DNA from 3 places in the Enterobacter cloacae complex sp. 394I7 genome. Region 3 is predicted to be linked to each of the others. Evidence: predicted binding sites of a transcription regulator. Region 3 holds the regulator's gene; each other region holds the start of a gene.

Region 1 (6,660 bases), on a different contig from region 3:
ACGGCGCAGCGACAAAACGCCTGGCTGCTGGTTGATGATGCGCATGGTATTGGCGTGATGGGTGAGGAAGGGCGCGGTAGCATCCATCAGCAAAACGTGAAGCCGGAACTGCTGGTGGTGACCTTCGGGAAAGGTTTTGGCGTGAGCGGGGCGGCCGTGTTGTGCAGCGAGTCTGTCGCCGACTATCTGCTGCAGTTCGCCCGTCATCTCATATACAGCACCAGTATGCCGCCTGCACAGGCCGTGGCGCTGTCTGCATCACTGGCGGTGATCCGCAGCGCTGAAGGTGCGGAACGACGGGCGCGTCTGGCGGAACATATCCGGCGTTTTCGCCAGGGGTTACGCCATCTCCCGTTCCAGAGCACCGATTCGCAGAGCGCAATCCAGCCGGTGATGGTGGGGGAAAACGGTCTGGCTCTCACGCTGGCGCAGACGCTTCGCGAGCGGGGGATATGGGTGACGGCTATTCGTCCACCAACCGTACCGTCCGGCACTGCCCGACTGCGTCTGACGCTCACGGCGGCGCACGAAGCAGAGGATATCGAAGCACTTCTGGAGGCGCTGCATGACACCCGTGAATAAACAGGCGATCGCGGCGGCATTTGGCCGGGCCGCGCGCAGCTATTCGCAGCACGATGAACTCCAGCGTCAGAGCGCGCAGGGGCTGCTTGCTTTACTCAACGAGACCCGGTTCCCTCAGGTGCTGGACGCCGGGTGTGGGCCGGGTGCCAATAGCCGACACTGGCGTGCGGCCGGCAGCGAGGTGACGGCTATCGATCTGTCGCCCGATATGCTCGAGGAGGCCCGTCAGCAGCAGGCCGCGCACCACTATCTGGTTGCCGATATTGAGTCCATTCCGCTGCCGGATGCGCGGTTTGATCTGGTCTGGAGCCATCTGGCGGTACAGTGGTGCAGTAGTCTCCCGCAGGCATTAAACGAGCTTTATCGCGTGGCGCGCCCGGGTGGATGCGTGGCCTTCACCACGCTGCTGGAAAGCTCTTTACCGGAGCTCAATCAGGCGTGGAAAGCGGTGGATGAACAACCTCACGCTAACCGTTTTTTGCCGCACGAGCAGGTCATCCACGCGCTGGCGGGATGGCGCTATCGCTGTGCTGAGCAGACCATTACGCTGAATTTCGACGATGCCTTCAGCGCCATGCGCTCCCTGAAGGGCATTGGCGCGACCCATCTGCATGCGGGGCGTGAAAAGAAGCCTCTTACCCGCGGCCAGTTGCAGCGTCTGGAGCTGGCGTGGCCGCAGCAGCGGGGGCAGTTCCCGCTCTCATATCAACTTTTTCATGGGATTATTGAACGTGACTGAACGTTATTTTGTCACCGGAACAGATACCGAAGTGGGCAAGACGGTTGCCAGCTCAGCGCTGCTGCAGGCGGCGCGCATGCAGGGAAAAACCACCGCCGGATATAAACCTGTCGCCTCCGGCAGCGAGATGACGGCGCACGGGTTACGCAATACCGACGCGCTGGCGCTCCAGCGCAACAGCACGCTTGAACTTGCCTATTCAGCGGTGAATCCGTACACCTTTGCCGAGCCCACCTCACCGCATATTATCAGCGACGATGAAGGTCGCCCGATTGATTTTGCCGTGCTTTCTGCCGGGTTACGCGCCCTTGAACGCCAGGCTGACTGGGTGCTGGTGGAGGGCGCCGGTGGCTGGTTTACGCCACTTTCGGCGGACCAGACCTTTGCTGACTGGGTGCAAATCGAGCAGCTGCCGGTAATCCTGGTGGTAGGGGTCAAACTCGGCTGTATCAACCATGCGATGCTGACTGCCCAGGCCGTTCAGCAGGCCGGGCTGCGCCTGGCCGGCTGGATAGCCAACGACGTGGTTGCGCCGGGCAGGCGACATCAGGAGTATCTGGCAACGCTGAAGCGGGTGCTTCCTGCGCCGTTTCTTGGGGAGATCCCGTGGCTGGCTGACACTGCCGGGTGCGCTGAAACCGGGCATTACCTCGATCTCAGCGTCTTGCCTCCAGCGACATCCAGTGGGCGATAAGCTCGTCGTCCAGCTCGTTAACGTGGCCCTGGGCCACGTTACGCCCGCGATACAGCATGCAAAAGCGCTCCGCGACCCGGCGGATAAACGACAGCTGCTGCTCAGCTAACAACACCGTCATTCCCAGTTCCCGGTTTAACCGCACCAGCAGCTGGCTCAGCTTCTGAGCGAAGCTGTGGCCCGCGCCATGCATCGGTTCATCCAGAATCAGCATCCGCGGACGGATGACCAGTGCATTGGCCAGCGCCAGCTGATACTGGTCGTCTGGCGAAAGCGTGTTGGCCCGGGTTTGTCGCAGCGCATAGAGTTCCGGAAAGAGGTCGTAAACGTCACTTTTCGCTTCAGGGTCTGGTTTCCCTGTCGCCCGCATGGCGATATGCAGATTTTCATCAATGGTTAACTGGGAGAAAATCCGCCTGTCCTGCGGGACATAGCCTATTCCCGGGCCAGCGAAGGGTTCTGGCGTCTGGCTAAGCAAATCTCGCGGCGGTGCACCGGCTTCGTGCCAGATGATGGTGCCGCTGTCGACAGGCACTTTCCCGGCGATGCAATTCATCAGGGTCGTTTTGCCCATCCCCGGCAGGCCAACAACGCCTGTACACATGCCTTTGGGAAAATCTAAATCCACGTTCCATAGCGTATGTTGGCTTCCGTAAAACTGGTTAACTGCACGCAGACTCAACATCTTTCTCTCCTTAAAAATCTGTGTGGATGAGGCTCATTGTGGGATGTGCAAAACTCCTGCCAGAAACCCTAAATTGATTAAAAAAGAGACTTTTTTAGGAATTTATCCGGGATAAGCGGTGTGTGATTACCCCCCTTTGCACATCCGCGGTGCCGGACGTGATGAGTTGTGGTGCAGGGTTAAAATGGTGGAAATGTGAGCAAGATCGCATCGGTTGGTTATGAATGACACAACTGTTTATCAGCAAAAAATAGCTATAAAAAATTTTTGCTGCCGTTTCGTGGGAAAAGTCGGGAATTTGCTGAGCGGCGGTCTGCACGGGCTGGAAGCAGTTATCCACTATTCCTGTGGATAACCATGTGCATTAGAGTTAGAAAACACGCGATAAGCGAGAGAAGACGCGGGTTACGACCAAATTGGCGCGAAACGCGGCTTTAGAAAATATCGCTTAATATTTAATTGGTTAGATAAAAGCAATTGCCGTAATGAAAGTGTCACCTGTTGCCATAAAACTATCATTACCTGGCTTGACAAATGTTAAAAAAGAAAAAGTTCTGGGGATAACCCGTCCTGACTGGTGTTTTATGTTGTCACGGTCCAAATTTTGACCGCTATCGCGCTAATCACCCTGCCGGTACTCTAAATATCCTGACATGCTACTGGTTTTTCATCCAGTGTTTTTTACTGGCATTCCTGGCAGCAACGAGTAAAATTACTCACCTGCCGCTTATAACGTCATCAGGTTGTCGCCCATGAGTAAACCGTTCAAATTGAATTCTGCATTCCGTCCTTCCGGCGATCAGCCTGAGGCGATCCGACGTCTCGAAGAGGGGCTGGAAGATGGGCTGGCGCACCAGACGCTGCTGGGGGTAACCGGTTCGGGCAAAACGTTTACCATTGCCAACGTTATCGCCGATCTGCAGCGCCCCACGATGGTGCTGGCCCCAAACAAAACCCTGGCCGCTCAGCTTTACGGTGAGATGAAAGAGTTCTTCCCGGATAACGCCGTGGAATATTTTGTCTCCTACTACGATTACTACCAGCCTGAAGCGTATGTCCCGAGCTCTGACACCTTCATTGAGAAAGATGCCTCGGTGAACGAACACATTGAGCAGATGCGTCTGTCGGCGACGAAGGCGCTCCTTGAGCGTCGCGATGTGGTGGTGGTGGCGTCAGTGTCGGCTATCTACGGTCTGGGCGATCCGGATCTCTATCTCAAGATGATGCTGCACCTGACCCAGGGGATGATCATCGATCAGCGCGCTATTTTACGCCGTCTGACAGAGCTGCAGTACACCCGTAACGATCAGGCGTTCCAGCGCGGTACCTTCCGCGTGCGCGGCGAGGTGATTGATATCTTCCCGGCAGAGTCGGACGATATCGCCCTGCGCGTTGAGCTGTTTGACGAAGAAGTTGAACGCCTGTCGCTTTTTGACCCGCTGACCGGCCACGTCGAGTCGGTTGTTCAGCGCTATACCATCTACCCGAAAACGCACTACGTGACGCCACGCGAGCGTATCGTGCAGGCGATGGAAGAGATCAAAGTTGAACTGGCAGACCGCCGTAAGGTGCTTCTGGCGAATAATAAGCTGCTGGAAGAGCAACGCCTGAGCCAGCGCACCCAGTTTGACCTGGAGATGATGAACGAGCTGGGCTACTGCTCCGGTATCGAAAACTACTCACGTTTCCTCTCCGGGCGTGGTCCGGGCGAGCCACCGCCGACGCTGTTTGATTATCTGCCGGCAGACGGTCTGTTGGTGATCGACGAATCTCACGTGACTATCCCGCAAATTGGCGGGATGTATCGCGGTGACCGGGCGCGTAAAGAGACGCTGGTGGAGTATGGTTTCCGTCTGCCATCGGCGCTGGATAACCGTCCCATGAAGTTTGAAGAATTTGAGGCGCTGGCACCGCAAACCATCTACGTCTCGGCTACGCCGGGCAACTACGAGCTCGAAAAATCGGGCGATGAGGTGGTTGACCAGGTGGTGCGTCCGACCGGGCTGCTGGATCCGATTATCGAGGTGCGTCCAGTCGCCACTCAGGTTGACGATCTGCTGTCAGAAATCCGTATCCGCGCGGCCATCAACGAGCGCGTGCTGGTAACGACGTTGACCAAGCGTATGGCGGAAGATCTCACCGAGTATCTTGAGGAGCACGGTGAGCGGGTGCGTTACCTCCACTCGGATATCGATACCGTCGAGCGTATGGAGATCATTCGCGACCTGCGTCTGGGCGAGTTTGACGTGCTGGTGGGTATCAACCTGCTGCGAGAAGGCCTGGATATGCCAGAAGTCTCGCTGGTGGCGATTCTGGATGCCGACAAAGAGGGCTTCCTGCGTTCTGAACGCTCCCTGATCCAGACCATTGGCCGTGCCGCGCGTAACGTTAACGGTAAAGCGATCCTTTACGGTGACAAAATTACCCCGTCAATGGCGAAAGCAATTGGCGAAACGGAGCGTCGTCGTGAGAAACAGCAGCGTTACAACGAAGAGCACGGCATTACGCCGCAGGGCCTGAACAAGAAAGTGGTGGATATTCTGGCGCTGGGCCAGAACATTGCGAAGACCAAAGCGAAAGGGCGCGGGAAAGCGCGTTCAGTGGTTGAGCCGGATACCGTCGAGCTGACGCCAAAAGCGCTGCAGCAGAAAATCCACGAACTGGAAGGGCAGATGATGCAGCATGCGCAGAACCTCGAATTCGAAGAGGCCGCGCAAATCCGCGACCAGCTGCATCAGCTGCGCGATCTGTTTATCGCCGCCTCCTAGGTAAAAGCAAAATGACAGCCGCAGGCTGTCATTTTTTTAGTGTTTGCTCTCTCCCGTGGGAGAGAAGTTGGGTGAGGGCATAATCTCTATCCCAGGTCCTGAATCGCTTTCTCCAGCGCTTCACGCAGCAGGTGACGGTCGTGGCGATATTTGATATCGCTTGCTTCCAGCGGCTCCTGCACCACTACGCGATCGCCAATCCCTGATACATCAACTTTCGGGCCGACCACTACGCCATCGATGATTTTCTTCCCGACGTACTGCTCCATCAGATTCAGTTTGTCCGCCAGCGACAGGCTGGCCGCCGCCGGGCTCAGCTCACGGCCTAAATTGCCGATGTAAACCATGGGGGCGGGCGTTCTGCGCAGGGCCTGTGCCAGCTCTTTGACCAGTAAAATGGGCATCAGGCTGGTGTAAAAACTGCCCGGCCCAATCAAAATCAAATCCGCTTCGCCGATGGCCTCAATGGCTTCACGCGTGGCGGGCACGCTTGGGTAGGTCATCAGCTCTTTTGGCGGCACGGTAAGCTGGTCGATGTTCACTTCGCCATAAACCTCGTGCCCTTCCGCATCGATTGCCATTAAATCGACCGGTTGTTCGGACATTGGGATCAGGAACGCGTCAACCTTGAGCAGGTTTCGGATCAAATTGATGGCTTCCAGCGGGCGCACTGACAGGTGATCCAACGCTTTAAGCATCAAATTTCCAAGGTTATGCCCGGAAAGTTCGCCGTTACCGCCAAAACGGTACTCAAACATCGCCGACGCGACGCTCGGCTCGGTAATTAACTGGTTCAGACAATTACGCATATCGCCCCAGGCGATACCCCCTTCCGCGCGTCGAATACGCCCGGTGGAGCCGCCATTATCCGTGGTTGTCACTATCCCTGTCAGCCTTGAGCCAAGTGAAGACAGAGAAGACATCACTCGCCCCAGACCATGGCCTCCGCCAAGAGCGACAACACGGTCAAGATCCGCAAAAGTGCGATTGCGCATACACATTCCTTATCACGTTCGATCTGCGTAACACTACCCTAACTACCCCTAAAAGACGATGCCTCACCCGGCGCAAAATGACGTATATCAATGTGAATATGCTGTTTTTAGGTATTCTGTAGCGAAAATACACGATTATGTCGTTATGTATATGGTTATATAGCGTTAAGTGATAATGGCGAAGGGAAGATTTCCGC
Region 2 (6,660 bases), on a different contig from region 3:
CTCGAAGGCGCCCATGTTGGCAACTTCGTTGAGATGAAAAAAGCGCGTCTGGGCAAAGGTTCCAAAGCCGGCCATTTAACCTACCTGGGCGATGCAGAAATTGGCGATAACGTGAACATTGGTGCAGGAACAATCACCTGCAACTATGACGGTGCCAACAAGTTTAAAACCATCATCGGTGATGATGTGTTTGTCGGTTCTGATACACAGCTGGTGGCACCGGTGACGGTCGGGAACGGGGTAACCATTGCCGCCGGGACGACAGTGACGCGCGATGTTGCCGACAATGAGCTGGTGCTGAGCCGCGTGCCGCAGGTTCACAAGCAGGGCTGGAAACGCCCGGTGAAGAAAAAGTAACGACCTGCACCCTGCTCTCTCCCGCGAGGAGAGAGCTCGTTCGGTGCGGTGTTTTTTGCCCTCGCCCCTCTGGGGAAAGGGATGGGGTGAGGGGATAACATAATCCTCCCCTCAAAGGCAGTACTTATAACAATAACCCCACTCTCTACAAGGCTCGGGGTGCCCGGAAAGGGCAAATACAGGTCAGCGACAACGCATGGCATAACGCCATAATCAGGAAATTAAACTATGTGTGGAATTGTTGGCGCAGTTGCGCAGCGTGATATTGCTGAAATCCTTCTCGAAGGTTTACGTCGTCTGGAATACCGTGGTTACGACTCTGCCGGTCTGGCGGTTGTGGATGCAGAAGGGCATATGACCCGTCTGCGTCGTCTCGGTAAAGTGCAGATGCTGGCCCAGGCTGCGGAAGATCATCCGCTGCACGGTGGCACGGGTATTGCGCACACCCGCTGGGCGACCCACGGCGAACCGTCTGAAGGCAATGCGCACCCGCATGTGTCCGAACACATCGTGGTCGTGCATAACGGCATTATCGAAAACCACGAACCGCTGCGCGAAGAACTTAAAGCGCGCGGCTATACCTTCGTCTCTGAAACCGACACCGAAGTTATTGCTCACCTGGTTCACTGGGAGCTGGAGCAGGGCGGTACACTGCGTGAAGCGGTGCTGCGCGCGATCCCTCAGCTGCGCGGTGCATACGGTACGGTAATCATGGATTCACGCGATCCGTCCACGCTGCTGGCCGCACGTTCCGGTAGCCCAATGGTTATCGGTCTGGGCATGGGCGAGAACTTTATCGCCTCTGACCAGCTGGCACTTCTGCCGGTTACCCGTCGCTTTATCTTCCTGGAAGAGGGTGATATCGCGGAAGTGACGCGTCGCAGCGTGACGGTATTCGATACCAAAGGCGAGCAGGTGAAACGCCCGGAGATCGAATCCAATCTGCAGTACGACGCAGGCGACAAAGGCGCTTACCGTCACTACATGCAGAAAGAAATTTACGAGCAGCCGAACGCTATCAAAAACACCCTGACCGGGCGCATCAGCCACGGCGAGGTGGACCTGAGCGAACTGGGTGCCAACGCCAATGAGCTGCTCGGTAAGGTTGAGCATATTCAGATCGTGGCCTGCGGTACCTCCTACAACTCCGGTATGGTCTCACGCTACTGGTTTGAATCCCTGGCCGGTGTTCCGTGTGACGTGGAAATCGCTTCAGAATTCCGCTACCGCAAATCCGCGGTGCGTCGTAATAGCCTGATGATCACCCTTTCCCAGTCTGGCGAAACGGCGGACACCCTGGCGGCGCTGCGTCTCTCTAAAGAGCTGGGTTATCTGGGCTCTCTGGCCATCTGTAACGTGCCGGGTTCTTCGCTGGTTCGTGAATCCGATCTGGCGCTGATGACCAACGCGGGTACGGAAATCGGCGTGGCCTCCACCAAAGCGTTTACCACTCAGCTGACCGTTCTGCTGATGCTGGTGGCGAAACTGGCGCGTCTGAAAGGTCAGGATGCGTCTGTTGAGCATGACATCGTTCATGGCCTGCAGGCGCTGCCAAGCCGTATTGAGCAGATGCTGTCTCAGGACAAACGCATTGAAGCGCTGGCGGAAGATTTCTCTGACAAACATCACGCCCTGTTCCTCGGCCGCGGCGATCAGTATCCAATTGCGCTGGAAGGCGCGTTGAAGCTGAAAGAGATCTCCTACATCCACGCGGAAGCTTACGCAGCAGGCGAGCTGAAACACGGCCCGCTGGCGCTGATTGACGCAGACATGCCGGTCATCGTTGTGGCACCTAACAACGAACTGCTGGAAAAACTGAAGTCCAATATCGAAGAAGTCCGCGCCCGCGGTGGTGTACTGTACGTCTTCGCCGATAAAGACGCCGGCTTTGCGAGCAGCGACAATATGCACATCATCGAGATGCCGCATGTGGAAGAGGTGATTGCCCCTATCTTCTACACCGTTCCGCTGCAGTTGCTGGCCTATCACGTCGCGCTGATCAAAGGCACTGACGTTGACCAGCCACGTAACCTGGCGAAATCGGTCACCGTAGAATAATCCCCTCAGGCTCCACCTTCGGGTGGAGCTTTTTTACCCTTCCTGGTTTGTTTTTAATCAACCCATCCGCATTTTTATTTATGACAATCTGTCATCTTCAGCTACTTTTTTCAGTGTCACATAAAGAAAATATTTCTGAAAACTTGCTGTCATGTAAGTGGTTAACTAGATGATAATTAAATGAATTTTTACTGATATTTAAGCTAAATTTTCATTGTCATAAAACTGTCATAATTCGTACATTTATCTGTCACCTGTTTGTCCTATTTTGCTCATCGTAGCCACTAAACAACGATTTACGAAAATCTTGCAGGAGACATTATGAAAGTTATGCGTACCACTGTCGCAACTGTTGTCGCCGCGACCTTATCTCTGAGCGCGTTCTCTGTATTTGCAGAAGCAAGCCTGACTGGCGCTGGTGCAACCTTCCCTGCGCCGGTGTATGCCAAATGGGCGGATACCTACCAGAAAGAAACCGGTAACAAGGTTAACTATCAGGGTATCGGCTCCTCCGGTGGCGTAAAACAAATTACCGCGAATACCGTTGATTTCGGCGCATCAGACGCTCCACTGTCTGATGACAAACTGGCGCAGGAAGGCCTGTTCCAGTTCCCGACCGTTATCGGTGGTGTTGTGCTGGCCGTTAACATTCCAGGCCTGAAATCAGGCGAGCTGGTCCTGGACGGCAAAACCCTGGGTGACATCTACCTCGGTAAAATCAAAAAATGGGATGACGAAGCCATCACCAAACTGAACCCGGGTGTCAAACTGCCTTCGCAGAACATCGCAGTGGTTCGTCGTGCAGATGGTTCCGGTACCTCTTTCGTTTTCACCAGCTACCTGGCGAAAGTGAACGAAGAGTGGAAATCTAAAGTCGGTTCCGGCTCTACCGTTAACTGGCCAACCGGTCTGGGTGGTAAAGGCAACGACGGTATCGCCGCGTTCGTACAGCGTCTGCCTGGTTCTATCGGCTATGTAGAGTATGCGTACGCTAAGCAGAACAACCTGTCTTACACCAAACTGGTTTCTGCCGATGGCAAGCCAGTCAGCCCGACTGAAGAGAACTTTGCTAACGCTGCAAAAGGCGCTGACTGGAGCAAATCCTTCGCTCAGGATCTGACTAACCAGAAAGGCGATGGTGCGTGGCCAATCACCTCTACCACCTTCATTCTGGTTCACAAAGAGCAGAAGAAACCTGAGCAGGGCGCTGAAGTGTTGAAGTTCTTCGACTGGGCGTACAAAAACGGCGGCAAACAGGCTAACGCGCTGGATTACGCCACCCTGCCGGACAACGTGGTTGAGCAGATTCGCGCTGCATGGAAAACCAACGTGAAAGACAGCAGCGGTAAAGCATTGTATTAATTTAGTATTCTGACGAAAATGGCGGGTGGCGCTCGCGCTACCCGCCGATTTCGTAAACGCGTTTAACAGAAGAGTGATTTATGGCTGCAACAAAGCCTGCATTTAACCCTCCGGGTAAAAAAGGTGACATGATTTTCAGCGCGCTGGTCAAACTGGCTGCGCTGATTGTGCTATTGCTGCTGGGCGGCATTATCGTGTCCCTGATTTTCTCCTCCTGGCCGAGCATCCAGAAATTCGGTTTCTCCTTCCTGTGGACCAAAGAGTGGGATGCGCCGAACGATATCTACGGTGCGCTGGTGCCGATTTACGGCACGCTGGTGACGTCGTTTATCGCCCTGCTGATTGCGGTGCCGGTGAGCTTTGGTATTGCCCTGTTCCTGACGGAACTGGCGCCGGGCTGGTTGCGTCGTCCACTGGGTATCGCCATTGAACTGCTGGCCGCTATTCCAAGTATCGTGTACGGCATGTGGGGCCTGTTTATCTTTGCTCCCCTGTTCGCAACGTACTTCCAGGAACCGGTGGGTAATGTTCTCTCTGCCATTCCGTTTGTCGGCACCCTGTTCTCTGGCCCGGCTTTCGGTATCGGTATTCTGGCTGCGGGGGTGATCCTCGCCATTATGATTATTCCGTACATTGCGGCGGTAATGCGCGATGTCTTCGAACAAACCCCGGTGATGATGAAAGAGTCGGCCTACGGCATCGGCTGCACCACCTGGGAAGTTATCTGGCGCATCGTCCTTCCGTTCACCAAAAATGGGGTGATTGGCGGCGTCATGCTGGGGTTAGGCCGTGCTTTGGGTGAAACCATGGCGGTGACCTTTATTATCGGTAACACCTACCAGCTCGACAGCGCCTCCCTCTACATGCCGGGCAACAGTATTACTTCCGCACTGGCGAATGAATTTGCCGAAGCGGAATCCGGGCTGCACGTCGCGGCGCTGATGGAACTGGGCCTGATCCTATTTGTGATTACCTTCATTGTGCTGGCGATCTCCAAGCTGATGATCCTGCGTCTCGCAAAAAATGAGGGGGCACGCTAATGGCAACTCTCGAAATGCAAAGCACCACTGCACTGGCGGAATCCCGTCGCAAAATGCAGGCGAAGCGTCGTTTCAAAAACCGCGTTGCGTTGACGCTCTCAATGGCAACGATGGCGTTCGGTCTGTTCTGGCTGGTCTGGATCCTGTTCTCGACCGTTGTGCGCGGCATCGACGGGATGTCGCTGTCACTGTTCACCGAGATGACGCCGCCGCCAAATACGGCGGGCGGCGGCCTGGCGAATGCCCTGGCGGGCAGCGGTTTGCTGATCCTCTGGGCGACGGTAGTTGGTACACCGCTTGGCATTATGGCGGGGATTTATCTGGCGGAGTACGGGCGTAAATCCTGGCTGGCAGAGGTGATTCGTTTCATTAACGACATCCTGCTGTCTGCGCCGTCTATCGTGGTCGGTCTGTTTGTTTACACCATTGTGGTGGCGCAGATGGAACACTTCTCCGGCTGGGCCGGCGTGATTGCGCTGGCGCTGCTGCAGGTACCTATCGTCATTCGTACCACCGAGAACATGCTGAAACTGGTGCCGGATAGCCTGCGTGAAGCGGCTTACGCGCTGGGCACGCCGAAGTGGAAAATGATCTCCGCGATTACGCTGAAAGCCTCCGTATCGGGGATCATGACCGGTATCCTGCTGGCCATTGCCCGTATTGCAGGCGAAACGGCGCCGCTGCTGTTTACTGCCCTCTCCAACCAGTTCTGGAGTACGGACATGATGCAGCCGATCGCCAACCTGCCGGTGACGATTTTTAAATTTGCGATGAGCCCATTCGCGGAATGGCAGCAGCTGGCCTGGGCCGGGGTGCTGATCATTACCCTTTGCGTACTGTTGCTGAACATTCTGGCGCGCGTCATTTTCGCGAAGCAGAAACACGGTTAAATTTTTACGGCGCGGCAGATCGCGGCGCCGAATGAGGAAATGAGTCAATGAGTATGGTTGATACTGCCCCGGGTAAGATTCAGGTTCGTGATTTGAACTTCTACTACGGCAAATTCCATGCCCTGAAGAACATCAACCTGGATATCGCCAGGAACCAGGTCACGGCATTTATCGGTCCGTCTGGCTGTGGTAAATCCACGCTGCTGCGTACCTTTAACAAAATGTATTCGCTCTATCCGGAGCAGCGTGCCGAAGGTGAAATCATCCTGGACGGCGATAACATTCTGACCAACAGCCAGGATATCGCCCTGCTGCGTGCAAAAGTCGGGATGGTGTTCCAGAAACCGACGCCGTTCCCGATGTCCATCTACGACAACATTGCCTTTGGCGTACGTCTGTTTGAAAAGCTCTCCCGTACGGATATGGATGAGCGCGTTCAGTGGGCTTTGACCAAGGCCGCATTATGGAACGAAACCAAAGATAAGTTGCACCAGAGCGGTTACTCTCTCTCCGGTGGTCAGCAGCAGCGTCTGTGCATTGCGCGTGGTATCGCCATTCGCCCGGAAGTGTTGTTGCTGGATGAGCCGTGTTCAGCTCTGGACCCGATCTCAACCGGCCGTATTGAAGAGTTGATCACCGAGCTGAAGCAGGATTACACCGTGGTTATCGTGACCCACAACATGCAGCAGGCTGCGCGTTGTTCCGATTACACGGCGTTTATGTACCTGGGCGAGTTGATTGAGTTCAGTAATACGGACGATCTGTTCACCAAGCCCGCTAAAAAGCAAACAGAAGACTATATCACCGGTCGTTACGGTTGATTCAGGAGCGCGCTATGGACAATCTCAATCTTAACAAACACATTTCAGGCCAGTTCAACGCAGAGCTGGAAAGTATTCGCACTCAGGTGATGACCATGGGTGGCATGGTTGAGCAGCAGCTTTCCGATGCCA
Region 3 (6,660 bases):
GTGCCCATATTGGCGGCAACGGTACGGCGGGCGAGTGGGGACATAACCCCTTGCCGTGGATGGATGAAGATGAACTTAAATACCGCGCCGAGGTGCCGTGCTATTGCGGCAAGCAGGGCTGTATTGAGACGTTTATCTCCGGCACCGGTTTTGCCACCGATTACCACCGCCTGAGTGGCCAGCCACTCAAGGGGAACGAAATTATGCGCCGGGTCGGGGAACACGATCCGGTGGCTGAGCTGGCTCTCAGCCGCTATGAAATGCGGCTGGCGAAATCCCTGGCGCACGTGGTGAATATCCTTGACCCTGACGTGATTGTGCTCGGCGGCGGGATGAGCAACGTCGACCGTTTATATGCCACGGTGCCGAATCTGCTGAAGCAGTGGGTCTTCGGCGGCGAGTGTGAAACCCCGATCCGCAAAGCGGTGCACGGGGACTCCAGCGGCGTGCGCGGCGCCGCGTGGCTCTGGCCGCTATAGCCATTCTCCCTCTCCCTACGTGAGAGGGGCGGGATGAGGGTGCCCTTATGCAGGGCACCCTCACTCCACCGCAAACACCTTATCCAGCTTGCTATACCCCAGCCCGTTAATCTTCTTCACTTTGATCTGCACCGGGATCCGCTCTTTCATCGCCTCGACGTGGCTAATCACGCCAATGGTTTTCCCGGTGGCGTTCAGCGCGTCGAGCGCATCCAGGGCGGTATCCAGCGTTTCGCTGTCGAGCGTGCCGAAGCCTTCATCCAGGAACAGCGAATCGATGCGTGTCTTGTGGCTCACCAGATCGGAAAGCGCCAGCGCCAGTGCCAGGCTAACAAGGAAGCTTTCGCCGCCGGAGAGGGTACGGGTATCGCGCACCGCGTCCGCCTGCCAGGTATCCACCACTTCGAGTTCCAGCGCATCGCTGACCTTGCGCTGCAGCAAATAGCGCCCGTGCAGGCGATTTAGCTGCTGGTTGGCAAGCCAGACCAGATTATCCAGCGTGAGCCCCTGGGCAAACTTACGGAACTTGTCGCCGGTGCTGGAACCTATCAGCGAATTCAGATAGCTCCAGTCATCGGCCAGCCGCGCGGCCTCTTCAATATGCTGCATGAGCACCTGCTGGTGCTGACGGTTATCGCTGTCCTGTTTAAGCTGCTGGCGGATCTCACCCTGATGAGTGGTGTTCTCCCGAAGCTGTTGCCCGAGTTGCTGTAGCTGCAACTGCAGGGTTGGCGCGTCGAGTTCCAGCCCTTCCGGTCGCTGCGTCTGATGAGCCTGCAGCTGCTGGTTTGCCTGTGCGAACAGCGCGGTTGCCTGCTGAAGCTGGTTTTCCAGGGTCTGCTTACGGTGTTCAAGACGGCGGATAGTCTCTTCATCAAGCAGTGCAGCCAGAAAGGCCTCCCGATCGGCGAAGCAGCTTGCGGTCAGTGCGGCGGTGAAGTGCGTCGTGGCGTGCTGCAGCCGCTCGCTTTCGAGGCTTTCCTGCTGTTGCAATGTGGCAAGCTGGCTCTGAAGAGAAACGCATTCGTCGTGCGTTTCGCGCCAGTTATCAGGAATGGCCGGTTCGGTTTCTGTGTCGTTTGTGGCGGGCAGGGTGTCGAGCAGCGGCATCAGAGCCGTCATGCGCTCCTGCATGACGCCATGCTGAGTCTGTTTTTCCTGCCACTGTGCGAACTCGGTTTCACGTTCGTTCAGCCAGGCAGCCTCTGTGCCTTCCTCCGGGACGTTGAGTGACAGCGTAAGCAGGGTTGTTTCCAGCGCCTGGCGCGTGGCCGTCAGCTGCTGTTGATACTGACGCGCCTGCGCGTCCTGTTCATTCAGCTGTTGCTGCAGCGTCAGACGCTGGCTCAGCTGGTAAAGCTGACGCTCATACTGCTCTTGTTCGTTCATCCACGGGGCAATATCTTCCTGAATATTCAGAGTGATATTCAGGGACGCGCAAACCGATTGCCACTCTTTAGTGAGCGCTTGCTCCTCCTGAGAGAGCGTCTGAGCGTCGTCTGTCTCACGCTGGATCTGCCGGGTCAGGGCATTCACCTGACCGAGAACTAACAATCCTTCATCTTTAAGCGCAGCGACCTCTTTGGCTAACTGGTCGCGACGCTGCTGGTTGGCACTCAGCTCCAGCGCCTGATAGGCAGTGACCGCCGGGTGCGAGGTTGAGCCGCACAGCGGGCAGGGCTGTCCTGCCTGCAGCTGCGCACGCTCTGCCTCCAGACTTTTAATCTTCTCTTCCTGTCTGCAGAGCGTTTCAAGATCCAGATAATGTTGGTTTTTCTCTTTGTACTGCTGGCGGCGCAGCGTCAGCGTTTCATTGAGTTTTACCTGCTCTGCCTGGGCTTTCTGCAGGCTTTCACCGTTCTGGCGCAGACGTTGTTGCAGCGGCAGATAACGGGCCTGAAGCGACATCAGCCGCTGGCGGAAAGTCCGTGACTGAGCCTGTTGCTCCATCGCCACGCTGACCTCGTCAGCCGTGAGCGTCAGGGCGTTTTCCGGCATCTCTGCCAGCTTCTGGCGTAATTCAGCAATGCGCGTGGAAAGCGTGGCGATCTGATGTTTATCGCGATTCAGCTGTGCAAAATGGGCGCGCCAGCCTGCTATCTCCTGGCCCCACTGACGATACCGCTCGTGCTCTGCCAGCCACTGTGCCAGCGCCGTAAGGTCGGTCTGCAGTTGTGCATGGCTACGCTGGGCCGTATTACGGATACGCGAGCGCAGCGCGGTTTTTGCTTGTAAGCGAGCATTTACTTCAACAATGCGCTGCTTCGTTTGCCCCAGCCGGGTGGTTTGCTCTTGCTGGCTGTCCCACAGTGGACGCAGCTGGGCGGCGGGGTGAGCAAGCTGGAGCGTTGCCAGCTCGGGCGCAGCCTCGGTCAGTGCCTGTTGCGCCTGTTGCTGCAAGGTGGCAACGCGCTGCTGCTCACGTATAAGCTCGTCATTGCGCGTAAGCCACTGAAAATCTTTCTGTTGATTCTGCTGTTGCGCCAGCAGCGTTTTTTCTTCGTCAGTAAGTGCCTGCAAACTTTGCTGTAACTGCTGCTGTTGTTCTTCACTCAACAACACGACGCCTGCAGCCTGTGCTTCATACACCTCAAGGGCGTTACGTGCGGCTTTGTGTTTCTCAAACACCATGGCGGAAATCTGACCGTAGATCTCGGTTCCGGTCAGTTCTTCCAGCAGTTCGGCGCGGTCGGAAGGTCTGGCATTGAGGAAGGCGGCAAATTGCCCCTGAGAGAGCAGCATTGAGCGGGTAAAACGGCCATAATCCAGCCCGGTGAGGGCGGCCGTTTGTTCCAGTTTATCCGACACTTTGTCGGCCAGAATTTTACCGTCCTCACAGCGTGCCAGCTCGACGCGTGGGGCCTGAAGATTACCGTCGGGCTGATTTCGCGCGCGGTTCTGACTCCAGAAAGCGCGATAGGCAATACCTTTGACTTCAAACTCAACTTCAGCAAGGCATTCGGCCGTGTCGCGCGTCATCAAATCGTTTTGTGCCTGGGAGACTTTCTGCAGGCGCGGCGTTTCGTGATACAGCGCCAGACAAATGGCGTCGAGCAGGGTCGTTTTCCCTGCGCCGGTAGCCCCGGTAATCGCAAACAGTCCGTTGCTGGCAAACGGCTCCGCGGTAAAATCGATTTTCCACTCACCCTTCAGTGAGTTGAGGTTTTTCAGACGCAGGCTGAGGATTTTCATGCGTTTTCTTCCTCATCGTTCAGGGCATGCAGGGTGTGCGAAAACAGCTCGTTCAGCCGTGCGCGTTTCGCGTCGTCAATCTCCTCGTGGGAGAGCCGGCGTTCAAAGACCTCTTCCACCCTGAGCTCGCTGAGCGTTTCGCGCTGAGCGCCGAGCAGAATTTTCTCGCGCTGCTCGCGGCTGCGGCGCACCAGCAGCACCTCTACCGGCAGGTCTTCCGTGAGTACCTGAATTTTACGCTGCACATCATGCAGGTAGTCGGCGCTGGCGATCTCAATATCCAGCCAGACCGGCGGGTTTTGTTCCACGCCGCGCCACTGTTCAAGCTGGGCGGTGATGGCGTCCAGATCGCCTTTCAGCACCGCCAGCGGCTGGGTGACGGGCACTTCCAGCGTGTCAACGGCGCTGAGCTTGCCGTCGCTAAAGCTGACCAGATGGACACTTTTGGCTTTGCCGGTCTCATCAAAACTCAGCGAGATGGGCGAGCCGCAGTAGCGAATGTGCTCGCAGCCGCCGATAACCTGCGCCCGGTGGATATGCCCGAGGGCAATATAATCCGCGGGCGGGAAGTTTTGTGCCGGGAAAGCATCCAGCGTGCCAATATAAATGTCACGCACCGCGTCGCTTTTGCTGGCCCCAACGGTGGTGAGGTGCCCGGTGGCAATCACCGGAATCGCCTGGTCACCGCGAAGGGCGCAGGCCTGGGCATGCTGCTGGTGGTAATAGTCGGTGATAGCCTGCAGCAAATGCTGCTGTTTTTCAGCGCCGGAAAGCCCCGCCTGGCTTTGGACAATATCGCGCGGGCGTAAAAATGGGATCGGACACAGTACCGCACCCGGCGTCCCGTCGCGCTTTTTCAGGAGCTGCGGCGCATGTCCTGCGCTGGCCACCACGGTAGTATTGAGAAACGCCAGAATATCGCGGGATTCATTTAACGTTGCGACGGAATCATGGTTGCCGGCAACAATCACCAGATGACAGCCCGTTTGCTGCAGATTGACGACAAAACGGTTATATAACTCGCGCGCATAGCTGGGGGGCGAGCCGGTATCGAAGATGTCGCCCGCCACAATAATGGCGTCCACCTCATGAGAGCGGGCCGTATCCAGCAGCCAGTTCAGGAACGCTTCGTGTTCAGCCGCCCGGCTTTTGCTGTAAAAATTTTGACCCAGATGCCAGTCAGAGGTGTGTAGTATGCGCATTGCTGATCCGTGGCGAAAAAGAGAAAGCAGGATTATAAACTGTCAGGGAACAGAAAATAACCGCTGTAATAAAACAACAGTTTGCCCTTTATAGTGGTACTGTTTTTCATAAATCTGTCATAAATCTGACGCATAATGACGCCGCATTACAAACTTGTAACTTAAATAAGATAAAACAGGGCAAAGTATGGCGAGACGTATTCTGGTCGTAGAAGATGAAGCTCCGATTCGTGAAATGGTGTGCTTCGTGCTCGAGCAAAATGGCTTCCAGCCGGTTGAGGCGGAAGATTATGACAGCGCGGTGAACCAGCTGAATGAACCCTGGCCCGATCTGATTCTGCTCGACTGGATGTTGCCTGGCGGCTCCGGGCTGCAGTTTATCAAACACCTGAAACGTGAAGCGCTAACCCGCGACATACCGGTTGTGATGCTCACGGCGCGCGGTGAAGAAGAGGATCGCGTACGCGGTCTGGAAACGGGGGCGGACGATTACATTACCAAACCGTTCTCACCGAAAGAGCTGGTTGCCCGCATTAAAGCCGTGATGCGCCGCATTTCACCGATGGCGGTGGAAGAGGTGATTGAGATGCAGGGACTGAGCCTTGACCCTACCTCACACCGCGTCATGACCGGTGAAAATCCCCTCGATATGGGGCCTACCGAATTTAAACTTCTGCATTTCTTTATGACTCACCCGGAGCGCGTATACAGCCGCGAACAGTTGCTGAATAACGTCTGGGGAACTAACGTGTATGTCGAAGACCGGACGGTTGACGTACATATCCGCCGCCTGCGAAAAGCGCTGGAACTGAGCGGCCACGATCGCATGGTGCAGACGGTCCGCGGCACGGGTTATCGTTTTTCAACCCGTTTCTGAACAATGACAGGAGTGTGACGCGTGCTGGAACGTCTGTCATGGAAAAGGCTCGTCTTTGAACTGATCTTATGCTGTATTCCGGCCTTCATTCTGGGGGCCTTTCTTGGATATTTGCCGTGGTTTCTGCTGGCGTCGGTTACCGGGCTTCTGATCTGGCATTTCTGGAACCTGCTGCGCCTCTCTTGGTGGCTATGGGTTGACCGAAGTATGACGCCTCCGCCGGGAAGCGGAAGCTGGGAGCCGCTGCTGTACGGTCTGCACCAGATGCAGATGCGTAACAAAAAGCGGCGCCGGGAGCTGGGAAGCCTGATCAAACGCTTCCGTAGCGGCGCTGAGTCGCTGCCGGATGCTGTAATACTGACGACCGAAGAAGGGACGATCTTCTGGTGTAACGGCCTCGCGCAACAGCTGCTGGGCCTGCGCTGGCCGGACGATAATGGCCAGAACATCCTCAATCTTCTGCGTTATCCCGAGTTCACGCTGTACCTGAAAAAGCGTGATTTTACCCGCCCCCACAACCTGAAGCTCAACAATGGGCGCCATCTGGAAATCCGAGTGATGCCTTACAGCGATCAGCAGTGGCTGATGGTTGCCCGTGATGTCACCCAGATGCACCAGCTGGAAGGGGCGCGACGCAACTTCTTTGCCAACGTCAGCCACGAATTACGCACTCCGCTGACGGTGCTTCAGGGGTACCTGGAGATGATGCAGGAGCAAACGCTGGAAGGCGCGCCGCGCGAGAAGGCGTTGCATACGATGCGTGAACAAACGCACCGTATGGAAGGGCTGGTGAAACAGCTGCTGACGCTCTCGAAAATTGAGGCCGCCCCCTCGCTGGCATTGAATGACACCATTGATGTGCCGATGATGCTGCGGGTGGTGGAGCGCGAAGCGCAGACGTTAAGCCATA

The links. Region 3 encodes PhoB, which activates phosphate uptake and scavenging genes when phosphate is short. Its sites were predicted from a motif close to CTGTCATAAAACTGNCNNAT; they were not measured.
Region 1: uvrB (excinuclease ABC subunit UvrB) is a predicted target of PhoB. The motif match lies at 3,202-3,221, and genes of this name have one in related genera.
Region 2: pstS (phosphate ABC transporter substrate-binding protein PstS) is a predicted target of PhoB. The motif match lies at 2,630-2,649, and genes of this name have one in related genera.

The regions. Positions count from the first base shown of each region.
Region 1 covers NZ_JBXWCR010000001.1:280,202-286,861, forward strand. Annotated here, with positions in the region: gene bioF (8-amino-7-oxononanoate synthase) at 1-582, shown strand, start outside; gene bioC (malonyl-ACP O-methyltransferase BioC) at 566-1,321, shown strand; gene bioD (dethiobiotin synthase) at 1,314-2,015, shown strand; gene AC2FAP_RS01355 (ABC transporter ATP-binding protein) at 1,978-2,700, opposite strand; gene uvrB (excinuclease ABC subunit UvrB) at 3,453-5,468, shown strand; gene yvcK (uridine diphosphate-N-acetylglucosamine-binding protein YvcK) at 5,555-6,463, opposite strand.
Region 2 covers NZ_JBXWCR010000005.1:27,416-34,075, forward strand. Annotated here, with positions in the region: gene glmU (bifunctional UDP-N-acetylglucosamine diphosphorylase/glucosamine-1-phosphate N-acetyltransferase GlmU) at 1-357, shown strand, start outside; gene glmS (glutamine--fructose-6-phosphate transaminase (isomerizing)) at 586-2,415, shown strand; gene pstS (phosphate ABC transporter substrate-binding protein PstS) at 2,737-3,777, shown strand; gene pstC (phosphate ABC transporter permease PstC) at 3,858-4,817, shown strand; gene pstA (phosphate ABC transporter permease PstA) at 4,817-5,707, shown strand; gene pstB (phosphate ABC transporter ATP-binding protein PstB) at 5,755-6,528, shown strand; gene phoU (phosphate signaling complex protein PhoU) at 6,543-6,660, shown strand, end outside.
Region 3 covers NZ_JBXWCR010000004.1:103,297-109,956, forward strand. Annotated here, with positions in the region: gene mak (fructokinase) at 1-479, shown strand, start outside; gene sbcC (exonuclease subunit SbcC) at 540-3,671, opposite strand; gene sbcD (exonuclease subunit SbcD) at 3,668-4,873, opposite strand; gene phoB (phosphate response regulator transcription factor PhoB) at 5,061-5,750, shown strand; gene phoR (phosphate regulon sensor histidine kinase PhoR) at 5,772-6,660, shown strand, end outside.